Regions from separate parts of the Agreia sp. Leaf244 genome, predicted to be linked through region 3. Evidence: predicted binding sites of a transcription regulator. Region 3 holds the regulator's gene; each other region holds the start of a gene.
The links. Region 3 encodes LexA, which represses DNA repair genes until DNA is damaged. Its sites were predicted from a motif close to TCGAACANNTGTTCGA; they were not measured.

Region 1: a site for LexA is predicted at 2,270-2,285, ahead of ASF06_RS10950 (DUF222 domain-containing protein). Genes of this name have one in related genera too.
Region 2: a site for LexA is predicted at 2,178-2,193, ahead of ASF06_RS20185 (DUF6504 family protein). Genes of this name have one in related genera too.

The regions. Positions count from the first base shown of each region.
Region 1 is NZ_LMLX01000003.1:194,657-199,543, reverse strand. Features, by position in the region: gene ASF06_RS10955 (FAD binding domain-containing protein) at 1-646, opposite strand, end outside; gene ASF06_RS10950 (DUF222 domain-containing protein) at 734-2,191, opposite strand; gene ASF06_RS10945 (hypothetical protein) at 2,364-2,783, shown strand; gene ASF06_RS19855 (molybdenum cofactor biosynthesis protein MoaE) at 2,823-3,347, opposite strand; gene ASF06_RS19850 (MogA/MoaB family molybdenum cofactor biosynthesis protein) at 3,337-3,852, opposite strand; gene moaC (cyclic pyranopterin monophosphate synthase MoaC) at 3,849-4,328, opposite strand; gene ASF06_RS10925 (molybdopterin molybdotransferase MoeA) at 4,321-4,887, opposite strand, start outside.
Region 2 is NZ_LMLX01000002.1:367,548-372,434, forward strand. Features, by position in the region: gene ASF06_RS06645 (hypothetical protein) at 1,315-1,803, shown strand; gene ASF06_RS20185 (DUF6504 family protein) at 2,220-2,486, shown strand; gene ASF06_RS06655 (DNA polymerase III subunit alpha) at 2,483-4,887, shown strand, end outside.
Region 3 is NZ_LMLX01000007.1:23,807-28,693, forward strand. Features, by position in the region: gene hisB (imidazoleglycerol-phosphate dehydratase HisB) at 1-549, opposite strand, end outside; gene ASF06_RS17675 (histidinol-phosphate transaminase) at 612-1,685, opposite strand; gene ASF06_RS17680 (LysM peptidoglycan-binding domain-containing protein) at 1,742-2,089, opposite strand; gene lexA (transcriptional repressor LexA) at 2,373-3,053, shown strand; gene hflX (GTPase HflX) at 3,164-4,696, opposite strand; gene ASF06_RS17695 (class I SAM-dependent methyltransferase) at 4,738-4,887, shown strand, end outside.

The DNA of each region.
Region 1 (4,887 bases), on a different contig from region 3:
GCACGGTGGCCGCCGAGACCGTGAGCACGAAACCGCCGTCGACGGGGTCGAGGCGACCGATGACGACCGCGCCGCTGCGGCCGAGCGCCGAGAGTGCGATCTTGCGATACGCCGTGACGGAGGCGAGCGATCGGGCGGGAACGTGCAGCGATCGCAGCACGTCGCCGGGCTCGAGCGCGGTCGTGGTGTTGCCTGTGACGAGTTCGCTCACCGGAACGCGCTGGTCGCTGCCGTCGGCCTTCCAGATGAGCGCCTGCGCGTCGAGCGCGCTGAACAGCGAGGTCATGGGACCGGCCGGCAGGGCCGTGCAGATATTGCCGCCGATGGTAGCGACGTTCCAGACCTTGAACGAGCCGAACAGGGCCGTGCAGCACTGGCGGAACAACGGATGCGCCTGCCACCCGTGGTCGTCGGGCAGCGTGGAGAGCTGGGTCAGTGTGGCGGTCGCAGCGACCTCGAGCCCCTCGTCTGTGACCACGAACGGTTGCCACCCGAACGTCTGCAGGTCGACGAGGGTGTGAATGCTCGGGTTGGGCTCGGCGAACAGCACGCTTCCCCCGGCGAGCGGGACGGCGCCGCCGCCGAGGCTGCTGAGGTCGGCGCGTGTTCGAGCGGGAATGACCCGGGTCACGGTGTTGAGGTCCATGTACGTCTCCTCGTACCGAAGGGTTGCTGTGGTGCTGTCCTCCAGTACACCTCACACATGTGTCGAGCGTGTAAACCGCGCCGGAGCTCATGCCCGCCTGCGTTTCGTGGCAGGGGCTGTGCCCGCGATGAGAGCAGGGCCTGTGCCCGCGATGAGAGAGGGGTTGTGCCGCGCTGCGCCGGAGAAGCGCAACAGCCGAGGCCGTTGTCGAGGATCGATTGATCGAGGAGGAGTGAGCCAGTACCTGTTCTCGTATCTTTCTTCGGCGGAGGACGCGTCTCGGTGGATCCTCCACCCGTTCGAGTGCAGAAGCAGATGGTGGTGTTTGCAGAGCAGAACGCCGTCGCGGATGTCGGTTCTGCCTCCCGTAAGCCAGTGCTCGATGTGGTGGATCTCGCAGAACAATGGCGGCTTCTCGCAGCCGGGCCACACGCATCCGCCCTGGACCGCGTTCAGCGCGATGCGTTGCGCAGGCTGAAAGAGTCGATGTTCGCGACCGAGATCGAGGGGCGAGCCGTCGACGGAGATGACGACGGGCTGGTAGCCCGTCTCGCAGACCAGCCGATCGACCGTGTTCATGGTGACGGCAATGCCGGTGCCCTCGATGAACGCGACGCCATCGCCATCGGGCCTGGTCAATTCGGAGGCGGTGACGACGATCTGAACTGCGGGGCGCTTCTTCGCGAGAACAGCGCTGTGCTCGACGGCTGCTCCGGCCCTGACGAGCGCGACAAGCACGCCGGCGGTGAGCTGCTCGGTTGTGCGCGGGTCGTCTTGCACCAGTTGCGACTGGGCCATGGCTTTCTTGTCGGCGAGACGCGGACCACCGATCCGTGGCCCGAGGAGGACGTCGAGGGCGCTCTTGAGGAACGTTCCGTCTTCTGGGGCGAAGACGGCGCTGAGGTGCACCATGCCCTCGCGGTCGCGCCAGACCTTCGCCTGTTGCCGTGTGTACTGCTCGTTCTCCCTCTCGGCCACTCCTGCGCGGTCGAGAAGGGCACGGGCCGCACGGGAATCTCGGTAGACGGTTTCGGGCAGATCTTCGGGATGAAGAAACGACAGAACCTGTTCCGCAGCGGCCGCCAGCCCTGCGGCCGCCAGCTCTGCGGCCGCCAGCTCTGCGGTCGGCTCTCCCAGGCCCGAGTGGAGCGCTTCGAATCGATCAGGCGTTATCTCGCCGGCGATCATTCGAGCACTGATTGCGGCATGCCACGGCGGCGCGACCGGCGAGTTATCAGACGCGTCGGAAGCCTCGTTCGGTCGTGAAAGGGGAACCGCCTGCATGATCGATCTGCCGAGCCCATCGAGCTTCTTCGCCTCTGACCTCGAGCATCCGGTGAGGAGAGCGATCATGTTCTGCGGATTGACGTGCCCCTCGGCCTTCGCCATGCCTGCGGGCCCGAGTTCGCGACGTGAACGCTGATGGATCTCCGCTGCTCCCAACGCAAGAACCCGATCGGTTGCATTCTTCACCTGCGAGGTGAGACGCATGAGAGTCTTCAGCTCGTCGCCGGACGCGCCCGAGAGATTCACGGAAGCGCACATGGTCGAAAGCTGAGCCTCAATGGCTCGCAAGTTATCGAATACGGCTTCCATAGAGATAGATTACCACCCGACTATAAATAGAACAAGTGTTCGATGAGTCGGATTGCGTGACGTAGCTCGTTTGGTTGGCCGACCCTGTGATCGCACCTTGGCGGCTCGATACCATGAGCGGATGATTGCTCTCCCCGCATCAGCACGAGCGTTCAGAGTGTTCCAGGCCATGTGGGTGATCGGGTTCCTCGTTGGAACGACCACTCACACGGCGGACCTGATCATCGGCGGAGTGAACGCCTACAGCGGCTTCCCTCTCGGCGTCCGGCTGTTCTGGGTGGCGCTCACGATCCTGGATCCGGCCACCGCTGTGCTGATCATCTGTCGACGACGCTCCGGCGTCGTGCTCGGAAGCGCCGTGATCATCGCCGACATCGCCGTGAACTGGACCGTCTTCGCTGTCGTCGGCGGACTCTCGTACTTCGGCGTCATCAGTCAAAGCCTGTTCGCGTTACTCATTGTCGTCACGGCTCGAACCCTGTGGAAATGGTTCGGGCAATCTTCTTCACGACGAGGCGCCGACATGAACAAGGTGGCCTGACCGCCCGTGATTGGCGCGTGCCACGTCGACAACCCTGAGTCAGCCGAGCGCGGCCACCCACTCCGTCGTGCCGTCGGTGAACCCCTGTTCCTTCCAGATCGGGACGCGCGCCTTGATCTCGTCGACCAACTCGGCACATGCGGCGAAAGCCGTGCCCCGGTGCGCCGAGGCGACGGCGCACGCGAGAGCGACGTCGGTGATCGCGAGGTCACCCACCCGATGGGCCGCGGCGATCGTCGTTCCCGGATGCGCGAGGGCGACCTCGGCGACGACCTCGCGCAGAACGGCGTCGGCAGTCGGATGCGCGGAGTACCGCAGCCAGGTGACGCCCTTGCCCTCGTCGTGGTCGCGCACCACGCCGGCGAACGTCACGACGGCACCCGCGTGATCGTTCTCGACCGCGGCCACGCACTCGTCGACCGACACGACCTCATCGGTGACGCGGGCGAACGCGACGACCGCCGGCGCGGACTCGCCGAAGTCGGCAGCCGCAGCTGCAGCAGCCACAGACGAAGCAGCCCCCACAGACGCAGACGCAGCAGCCCCCAAAGACTCAGCGCTCATGATCTCCTCCGTGCAGCTGATCGATCACATGGTCGAGCAGGTCATCCAGAACGGCCAGTCCGTCTTTCACCCCGCCGGTCGACCCCGGCAGGTTGACGACGAACGTCGTCCCCCCGGCGATGCCCGCGTGCCCTCTCGACAAGGCTGCGAGGGGCGTCGACGCGGCACCTCGCAGGCGGATCGCCTCCATGACCCCCGGCAGCTCGCGATCGAGCAGCGGGAGTGTGGCCTCGGGCGTGCGGTCGCTCGGGTTCACGCCCGTTCCGCCCGTCGTCACGACGAGATCGACACCTGACGCGACGGCATCATGGAGCGAGGCCGCGACCTCGTCGCCATCCGGAACCACCTGCACCGTAGGCTCTGCCCACCCGCGACTGCGCAGCCACTCGGCGATCACCGGGCCGGTGCGGTCGTCGTAGACGCCCGTCGCGGCTCGTGTCGATGCCACGATGACACAGGCGGTGCGCTTGCGATCGCTGCCGGACCCGCCGGCGTCGACCGTCATTCCGCGACCCAGTCGCCCGACTTGCCGCCGGACTTCGCCGTGACGTGGATATCGGTGATCACCACGTGCTTGTCGACCGCCTTGATCATGTCGTACAGGGTCAGGGCGGCCACGGAGGCCGCGGTGAGCGCCTCCATCTCGACCCCCGTCACGCCGCGCGTCTTCACGGTGGCCGTGATCACGACCCGGTCGTCGCCTGGTGCGAAGTCGATCGTGGCGCCCGACAGGGGCAGCGGATGGCACAGCGGGATGAGCGACGACGTCTGCTTGGCCGCCATGATCCCCGCGACCCGCGACACCGCAAGCGCCTCGCCCTTCGGCAGCTCGCCCGCGAGCAGGAGCTCGAGCACATCGGGGCGGGTGATGACCGTGGCGACGGCGCTCGCGCGCCTCGACGTCTCGGCCTTGTCTGTCACGTCGACCATCAGCACAGCGCCGTCGGCGCGCACGTGGGTGAGGGCGGGTTCGTCAGTCATCGATTCTCCAGACGTCGACCGGGTCGCCGACATCGGCATGGCCGAGTCCGACCGGCAGGTGAACAAGCGCGGTCGAGGCCGCGTAGGAATGAAGGAGGTGCGAGCTCGGGCCGCCCACGAGTCGCACGCGCCCGTCGGGGTCGATGGATGCGCGGCGCACCTGATGCTTGCCGGCGGGCGACTCGACGGCCTCGGCCAACGGCAGCCGCAGGGTCTCGCGTTCGGTTCGGGCGAAGCCGGCGAGGCGGCGCAGGAGGGGGCGCACGAAGATCTCGAACGACACGAGGGCGCTCACCGGGTTGCCGGGGAACGTGACCACGGGGATGCCGTCTGCATGGCCGGCCGCCTCGACGAGACCCAGGCCCTGCGGTCCGCCGGGTTGCATGGCGACGTGCGAGAACTCGACGCCGAGCGGGCCCAGGGCGTCGCGCACGACCTCTCGGGCGCCGGCGCTGACGCCCCCGACGGTGATCACGAGGTCGGCCGTGGGGGCGCCCTTCTCGATGATTCGCAGCAGGTCTGCCGCGTCGTCGGAGCGGCACGGCCAGGCGACCACGGT
Region 2 (4,887 bases), on a different contig from region 3:
GCGCGACCTCGGCGCATTCGCGCAGGCGGCGATACCTGTCGCGGAACAGATGACGAAGCCGCCCCGTGATCCACCGGGACATCGCGTGCTGGTTTTGACTTTGACGAAGGAGCCGACTTCACATCCTCGGATGAAATCACAGCACTTCCAGGACTCACCTCCTCTGGCACCGCGCCCGAGAGCCGCACAGCGGAACGTTCGAGACTGAGAGCCTCCCGACGGGTTCGGGCGGGAGCGGGAGGCGCCTTGGGCGCTGGAACGAGCATGTCGTCTAAGGGCTGGGCGCCCCCGAGCCGCTCAAAGTGACGGAGTTGACGCCGGGTAAGGCTCGACGGGTGTTCTGTATTTTCCAATTGGTTTGCTTCCACGCGTAACATCCGGCTCGAGAGCCAGAGGCCGACACAGAGACGTCCACAGAGGACGCGCAGAGTAACTGTGACGGGATCCAACAACATGACGGGCGGCATACAGGCCGCTTCCGGGCATGGTCAGACGCGTGAAACGCTCAGCTGATCGAGGGTAAAAGCCACAGGGCGAATCGAGCACGGTCGAGGCAGCCGACCCAACAGCAACGGCCGTATGCGCTGCCCTGCACCGCGAACCACTCGCAAAAACCGCGCGAGTCGGGCGAAAGCGATGGCACCAAGCGCACAGACAAGCCCCATGGCGGCGCACAACAATAGCTCGCCGACTGTGACGGGAGGTTGCTCCGTTGAGGAAATCGTCGCCGAACCCGTGTCGTTCACATCGAACGAGGCAGCTGACATTGCAGCGGCCGGCTGCGGGATCGTCCCCGTTCGTGCATCGAAAGCATGCATAGAGAGGAGCGTCAGAACCAAGGCAAGGCAGCCCACCAGGACCACAAGTAGAGGACGACGCCGGGATCGTGAATGAACCACGCTCCCACCACCTTTCCTTATGCCGCCGTCGCTCTTCCACGACACAAGCTCTCATAGTACAGAATTGCTTGAACCCACGACTGGGAGATGCGTTATAAATTCGACGCGCCAATTATCGATCACAGAACACCGCCGTTTACCGATCAAGTTCACACTCTTCCAACGGACTACCTTCGGCGACGCGGACCCCCAGACCGGTATTGGCAAGGGAAAGCTCCGGGTAGCCCTGAGCTTGTCGCGGAGCCCTTCCTAGCCTCGTTCCGACTCCTGAGGCGCGGCTGGTCGTTGTTCGACCGCCGCTGGGAGGCATCGTAGTTGCTGCTGAGACCCCGGCCGGAACTGGCAGTCAGAAACGGTCGTTTATGGTCTGAGTGCCCTCCTGGTCGTGTGAACTCTGCTCATCTACCCTGGGTTTGTGACTGCGCCCAAGACTCCGTCTTTCAGCCGAACTTTCACCTTCGGCACCCCGTCGTACGACCATGTGAAAGTCCTCGTACGTCAGTTGAAAGACCTCGGCTACTACCCCAGCTCTCTAATCCCGCAAACGATTAACGGCTCGCCTGGGCCCGTTCACGCGATGGCGACCTATGAAGGGATATCTAAGTACAACGACGACCGGTGGAGTCTCGATGTTGCCCTTTGGCCGATGAGGGACCCTCATCCCGATGAACCTTCAGACGAAATCGAGGCCGCCCTGATCCTGGCCAACCGAGCGCCTTCACCCCCATACGAGAGCAGTCTTACTGGCCTTGTGCCTGTAGGAACCAGCTCGATCATTACTTTCGCGAACTTGGTCAATGGCGCCGGGGGTATGTCACGCGGCCTCTTCCTCGATGCTGCGAACAAGGCCATCGTTTTCGTTAGAAGTCAAATAGTTGACCACAAGCACGACGCGCCGTTCTAGTAGGGAACCGAGCGAGTTAGAGTGATCTCTTCGAGTTCGCTCGGAGTCCTTGAAGGACGGTCCTCATGCCCTCCGCTATCGACCACGACACCGCACCGGTCTACGAGGCTTTCGCCCACCGTGACGGCCGGTGGTGGACATTCTCTATCCCTGAACTCAATTGCCCGTCACCAGTCGGAGGAGACGTCCGAATTGAAGCGATGGGTCAGGCGCGCACGTTAGGTGAGCTCCGCGGCGCTGCGAGGGAAGTCGCGGCCCTATGGCTTGACGTCGACGAGACAGCCGTAGAAGTCCGCGTACATCTCCGACGTAAATCGTCCCAACGGTGACGACACGCCGTTCCAGATTGTGGTGTCGGAGGTCCTGACCTAGATTCGAACACACGTTCGAATAATGGCGGTGGTGTGGTGGCGTTGGTGAGTGTAGCGACGACCGGTGACGGCACCCCAGCGTCGCTGGTCTGGGACGGCGAGACATTCGTGGTGATCCGCAAACCCCAGCGGTGGATCGACCGCAACGCCTGGTGGGCGGGGCCAGTTCGCGCACCGCGAGGCTCTTCGGGAGGTTTGCTCGAGCGCCTGGTATATCGGGTTGAAGTGCAGAGTCCAGATGGCGCGATCTTGCTGGTCGACGTCTGCCACGGCGAGGGCGGTTGGGCGCTCGACCAGGTCTCGGGACGGTGACGTTCACGCATCTTCACGTGGCGTCGTCGTTCTCTGTTCACCATGGCACCCGTGGCCCCGCAGAGCTTGTGGAGCGCGCTGCAGAGGCTGGCGCACGGTCTGCGGCAATCACGGATCGGGACGGTCTCTACGGGGCGGTCCGGCACATCCGGCAGTGCATTGAGTCAGCCGTAAACCCGATTGTGGGTGTCGAGCTGCAGCTCGACGACGCGACGACGGACGCCCGCCCGTCGAGCGTCACGGTGCTCGCTCATGGGCACAATGACGGGGCCGGTTGGGCTGGTCTGTCGCGGTTGATCAGTGCCGCTCACTCCCCCAAGCGAGGCCGGCGCGTCCTGTCGGGCACGGCTAATAGGGCAGCCGCGATCCATGCTAGGCGTCTGCCGTCGTTCGTCTTCTCCGACGGACGCCCTGTCGCGACAGTCATGATCGGTGCCGACTCCGACGTCGGACGCGCCGTCGCCGCCCATGACAAGTCCGCGGCGTGGTCGAAACTGCAGGCATGGAAGCGTCTACTCCCGGGCGCTGTCGTCGTGGAGGTGGTGTGCCATTTCACGACGCCTGGGCACCCCCGCAGCGTCGAGCACGCGGCCGCAATGCTCGAGCTCGCCGACGCCGCCCTCGTGCCAGCCGTGCTGACGAACGAAGTTCGTTACGCGGTTCCCGATGACGCGCTCACCGGAGACGTACTCGACGCAGCGGGGCGCTTGCAACCGCTCGGGACCTTCACCCCACAACCGAACGGGCAGGCGTGGCTGAAACCTGAGTCCAAGATGCGCGCGATCGCGAAGGAGATCATCGAGTTCTCCACGCTCGACAGCCATGCCGGCAGAGACCTCCTGACGGCCACCGATGCGCTTGCTGAACGTTGCGTGCTGGATCCGGTGTCGGATGTGGCATGGCAGAAGCCGAAGGTGCCGGAGCTCACGGCGCTCGACATCACCGGGGATCCCGCTGAGGTTCTGTGGAGGAAGTGTCTGGCCGCCATCCCGGAGCGCTACCCGCACGCCCGCGACACCGCCCTCGAGGTGGTGCATGGCCGGTTAGCGGACGAGATGAAGAACATCATCGCGTTCGGGTTCTCGAGCTACTTCCTCACCGTCTCCGACGTGTCGGAGATGATGCGCCGGATGCGGATCCGCAACCAGGCTCGCGGCAGCGGTGCCGGCAGCCTGGTCGTGTATCTGTTGCGGATCTCGAACGTCGACCCGCTCGAGCACGACCTCCTGTTCGAACGGTTCCTCGGCAACAAACGCTCCACCCTGCCCGATATTGATATCGACATCGAATCGGCCCGCCGTCACGACGTGTACCGGGCGATTTTTGACCGGTACGGCGACCACCGCGTCACACTCCTGTCGATGCAGAACACGTACCGCGCTCGAGGGGCAGCGCGCGACGCTGGTCTCGCGCTGGGTCTCGACGAGCAGCAGATCGATTTCGTCGCGAACAACATTTGGCGCTTCGAAGCCCGAGACTTCCGCGCCGTCCTCGACGAGAAACCCGAGCTACAAGAGATCGCCGCGCTCGTCCGGAACGATTCGCGGATGGATCTGCTCGTCGACGTCGTTGGTCGACTCGATCGACTCCCTCGCCACATCTCGCAGCACCCCTGCGGTGTGATCCTCGGCGACAGCAACCTTCTCAGTTACACCCCCACCCAGCCGAGCGGTATCGGCCTGGCCATGAGCCAGTTCGACAAAGACGACATCGACGACGTCGGCTTTCTGAAGCTCGACGTCCTCGGCGTCCGCATGCAATCGACGCTCGCATACGCCGTGCGCGAGATAGAGAGGGTCAACGGGCCAGACGCCGCGGCCGCCGGCGGACTCCCGGTCGACGCGCCCTATGTCAGCCCGGGAGGGATCGTGAAGCTCGACGCGATCCCGCACGACGACGAACCGACGTTCGAAGCGATCCGCACTGCCCACACACTAGGCATGTTCCAGATCGAGAGCCCCGGCCAGCGCGAGCTCATCGGCAAGATGCAGCCCGACTGCTACGAAGACCTCATCGCCGACATCTCCCTGTTCCGGCCCGGGCCGATGAAGGGGAACATGGTCGCCCCGTTCATCGACACCAAACACGGGTTCCAGGATCCCGACTACCTGCACCCCAGCTTCAAACCGTTCCTCAAAGAAACATTCGGCGTCGTGCTCTATCACGAGCACATCCTCCGGATCTTCCACACCTGCATGGGGGTTTCGCTCGCCGAGGCGGACGAGCTGCGCCGGGCCATGGAGAAGCAAGCCGCGGGTATTGAAGAGTACTTCCGGCGGAAGACTCGAGCGAACGTCGACGAGCGTGGTCGGCGCCGCTTCATGGACGCCGACGTCGATCGGATCTGGAAAGTGCTGGCCGGGTTCGCGAGCTACGGCTTCTGCAAAGCCCACGGTGCCGC
Region 3 (4,887 bases):
GCGGAAGGCGCGGGCGAATGCCTTGAACTCGGCCTCGGCGATGTGGTGGGGGTCACGACCCCCGAGCACCGTGACGTGCACGGTCAGACCTGCGTGGAATGTGATCGCCTCGAAGACGTGCCTCACCATCGATCCGGTGAAGTGGCCGCCGATGAGGTGGAACTCGAAGCCGGCAGGCTCCCCGGTGTGCACGAGGAACGGCCGGCCGGAGATGTCGACGACAGCCTGCACGAGGGCCTCGTCGAGGGGCACCAGGGCGTCGCCGAACCGCGAGATTCCCGACTTGTCGCCGAGGGCCTGCTTGATCGCCGTGCCCAGAACGATTCCAATGTCTTCGACCGTGTGGTGCACATCGATCGCGATATCGCCGGTCGCCGTCACTGTCAGGTCGGTGAGGGAGTGCTTCGCGAAAGCCGTGAGCATGTGGTCGAAGAACGGCACCCCGGTCGAGATCGAACTCTCGCCGGTGCCGTCGAGGTCGAGCGAGAGGTCGATGCTGGATTCACTGGTCGCACGCTGCAGGCGGGCGGTGCGGGAAGGGTGTGCCATGTCTCCAGTTTACCGACGACGGCGCCGCACCTGCCGTTCTTGCCGACAGGCGGAGCCCTGAGTCAGGACAGCGCGGCCATCGCGTCGAGGAAGGCCGTGGTCTCGGCGTGCGTGCCCGCACTCACCCGCAGGTGACCGGGGATGCCCAGGTCGCGGATGATGATGCCCTTCTCGAGCAGGGTCTCGAAGACCTCCGGCGGATTCTCGACGCCCCCGAACAGCACGAAGTTCGACCACGTGGGCCAGGGGTGGTAGCCCAGCTCGGCGAGTCGCTCGACGATGCGATCGCGCTCGTGCGCGATGTCGTCGACCATCGCGAGCATCTCGGCGGAGTGCTGCAGCGCGGCCACCGCCGCCGCCTGCGTCAGCGACGACAGGTGATACGGAAGCCGAACGAGGCGCAGCGCATCCGCGATCGCGGGGTCGGCGGCCAGATAGCCGAGCCGCGCACCCGCGAACGCGAACGCCTTGCTCATCGTTCGGGAGACGATCAGTCGCGGACGGCCCGGCAGCAGAGTGAGCGCCGATGGCGCACCGGCGGGCGCGAACTCGGCGTAGGCCTCGTCGACGATGACGATCTTGTCTGTGGCGTCGTAGGCGGCCTCGATGGTGTCGAGCGACAGCGGGGTGCCCGTGGGATTGTTCGGGGAGCAGAAGATCACGATGTCGGGATCGTGTTCGCGAATCGCCGCGACCGCCGTGCTCGGAGAGATCTCGAAGTCGGCGTCTCTCTCAGCACCGATCCACGTCGTACCCGTTCCCGAGGCGATGATGGAGTGCATCGAGTAGGTGGGCGGGAAGCCCAGTATCGACCTGCCCGGCCCGCCGAAGGCCTGCATGATCTGCTGCAGGATCTCGTTCGATCCGTTGGCGGCCCAGATGTTGTCTCGGGTCAGACCGTGCCCGAGATACTCTGCGAGGCCGTCGCGAAGCTGAGTGAACTCGCGATCGGGGTATCGATTAATCGTGAGAATCGCACGGGCGAGGGACTCGATGATGTCTCGTGCAACCGGCTCGGGAATCGGGTGCGTGTTCTCATTGACGTTCAGCTCGATGCGCACGTGCTTTTGAGGTGCGCCGTATGGGGACTTGCCCCTGAGGTCGTCACGGATCGGGAGGTCTTCGAGAGAGGTCACTCGACGATTTTAGTGCGACTACTCCACCGTGCCACGCGCCCCGGCGCCGACGGTGATCAGTACTTGCTGGGAACGGCGAGACGCTGGCCCGGCTGAACCTCAGAGGAAGGAAGCTGGTTCAGGCTCACGATGTCTGCGATGACATCGCGCGGGTCGGCCGTCGGCGCCATCTCTTCTGCAATGCCCCACAGGGTCTCGCCTGCCTGCACCGTGACGTAGTCGAACGACTGCGAGGCTGCGGACGACTCGGCGCCGCTGGCGACGGCGCTGTTCGCACCGAACACGGCCAGGGCGACCAGGGCGGCCACAAGGGGAAGCGACGCCAGCGCCGCGAGCACGATGCGACCACGGCGCGTGATGCGCAGGTGGACGGTGTTCGTCGTGGGAGCGGGTAGAGCGGTCATGGCAACCTCCAGGAGAAATTCGTATCCGGTGCTCGGCCGGGAGCACCGGATACGAAGCTGTGTTCCGAATATAGCTTCGAATGTTCGATAGATCAAGTTCGAAAGCCGAGAAATATCGCGACACACTCGAACATGTGTTTTGTTTGCACCCTGAGTTGGATACAGTTTCGACTGTCGATATGAATTGCATCACCAGCCACCGACAGTGCATCAGCAGCCACCGACATCGCTCGTCGACGGCGACCGGCACACCCGCAAACGACCCGCCCGGAAAGCAGGAGAAATGACCACGGAACGTGGAACGAGACGACGCAAGAGTCTCTCGGAGAAGCAGCTGGCCATCCTCGGGGTCGTGCAGCGCTCCGTCAGTCAGCGCGGATATCCGCCGAGCATGCGGGAGATCGGAGACGCCGTCGGCCTGGCGTCGCTGTCGAGCGTCACGCACCAGCTCAACCAGCTCGAACTGAGCGGCTACCTTCGGCGCGACCCGAACAGGCCACGCGCCATGGAGGTGCTGATCGACGTCCCGACGCCCGATTCGGTCACGGAGACCAGCGAACAGTCCGAGTCCTCGGCACCCATGGGCGACGCGGCCCTTGTGCCTCTGGTGGGTCGGATCGCCGCAGGTATTCCGATCACGGCGGAGCAGCAGGTCGAGGAGGTGTTCCCTCTCCCCCGCCAGCTCGTGGGCAGCGGAGACCTCTTTATGCTGAAGGTCGTGGGAGAGTCCATGATCGACGCCGCCATCTGCGACGGAGACTTCGTCGTGGTCAGGTCACAGCAGACGGCGGAGAACGGCGACATCGTTGCGGCCATGCTCGACGGCGAGGCGACCGTGAAGGTGTTCAGGCAGCGCGACGGCCACACGTGGCTCCTGCCCCGCAACTCGAACTTCGAACCGATCGTGGGCGACCATGCACAGGTGCTCGGCAAGGTCGTGTCGGTTCTTCGCTCGGTTCGCTGAGGCAGACGCAGACGCGACTCCCCGTTCACACAGAAAGGGCCCCTGGCGATCATTCGCCGGGGGCCCTCTCTCGGTGTTCGGTCTGAGGGAGACCTCGTGGGTTCTGCGGGTCAGTGGGCGACCGCGAACTCCTCGAGGGCCTGCTCGTACTCCGGGTTGACGAGCGCGCGCACCCGGGTTCCGCCTTCTTCGTAGTCGGTGCTCAGCACGGTGTTGTGGTCGTGGAGCAGCGCGACCAGGTCGCCGCGCTCGTACGGAAGCAGAACGTCGACCGTGATGGTCGGCCGTGGAAGCGCCTGCTCGACCATCTCGAGCAGCTCTGCGATGCCCTCGCCGGTTCGTGCGGACACGAACACGCTGCGTGGCTCGAGGCCGCGCAGCACGATGCGATCGCTGTCGGAGATCAGGTCGCTCTTGTTGAAGGCCACGATCTCGGGGATGCCCCGCGCCCCGACCTCGCCGATCACGTCGCGCACCGTCGCGAGCTGGCTCGCGGGGTCTGGATGCGCGCCGTCGACGACGTGGATGATGACGTCGGCGTCTGCGACCTCCTCGAGGGTCGACCGGAAGGCCTCGACGAGCTGGTGGGGCAGATTGCGCACGAAGCCGACCGTGTCAGCAAAGGTGTACTGCCGACCGTCTTTCGCCGTGGTCTTGCGAACCGTCGAATCGAGCGTGGCGAACAGGGCGTTCTCGACCAGCACACCGGCGCGGGTCACCCTGTTGAGCAGCGACGACTTTCCGGCGTTGGTGTAACCAGCGATCGCCACCGACGGCACGGCGTTGCGCTTGCGATTCGCCCGCTTCGCGTCGCGCGCCGGCTTCATCTCGACGATCTGCTTGCGCAGCCTCGACATGCGCGTGTGGATGCGGCGACGATCGAGCTCGATCTTCGTCTCACCGGGTCCGCGGGATCCCATTCCGGCGCCCGCGCCTCCCACCTGGCCACCGGCCTGGCGCGACATGGAGTCACCCCAGCCTCGGAGCCTCGGCAGCAGGTATTCGAGCTGCGCGAGTTCGACCTGCGCCTTGCCCTCGCGGCTCTTGGCGTGCTGGCTGAAGATGTCGAGGATCACGGCCGTGCGGTCGATCACCTTGACCTTGACCACGTCTTCGAGCGCACGACGCTGGCTGGGAGCGAGCTCGCTGTCGGCGATGACGGTGTCCGCGCCGAGAGACTGTACGAGGTCGCGCAGCTCCTGCGCCTTGCCCTTGCCGAAGTAGGTGCTGGGGTCGGGTGTCGGACGGCGCTGCAGGAGACCCTCGAGCACGACGGCTCCGGCGGTCTCGGCCAGCGCAGCCAGTTCGTGCATGGAGTTCTCGGCATCGGTCAGGCTGCCCTGGGTGTACACGCCGATGAGAATGACATTCTCGATGCGGAGCTGCCTGTACTCGACCTCTGTGACGTCTTCGAGCTCTGTGGAGAGACCCACGACACGACGAAGCGCCTGGCGGTCCTCGCGCTCGCTCTGGTCGCCGTCGAATCCGGACTCCCGGCCCGTGGTGTCACGCTGGAGGGCCTGTGCCGCCGAGTTGGTGAACAGCGAATAGCCGGCCGCCCGCGTCTCCGCCCTGGCGAGCACTCTCGCGACCACGTCGTCGGTGTCGCGAGCCTCTGTTGTTGCTTCAGTGTTTTCGGTCATCTGACTCAAGGATATCCCTCCCGGTTTGCTACTGTCCCTCTATGACGAATGAGCACTATTTCTCGGCCACCCCGGGGAGCCCGCTCATCCCACGAGAGATCTCGGTGCGCCTCGCCGATACGGATTACTCGCTCGTCACCGCCGGTGGCGTCTTCAGCCCCGACCGCATCGATGCCGGCACGCAGGTGCTG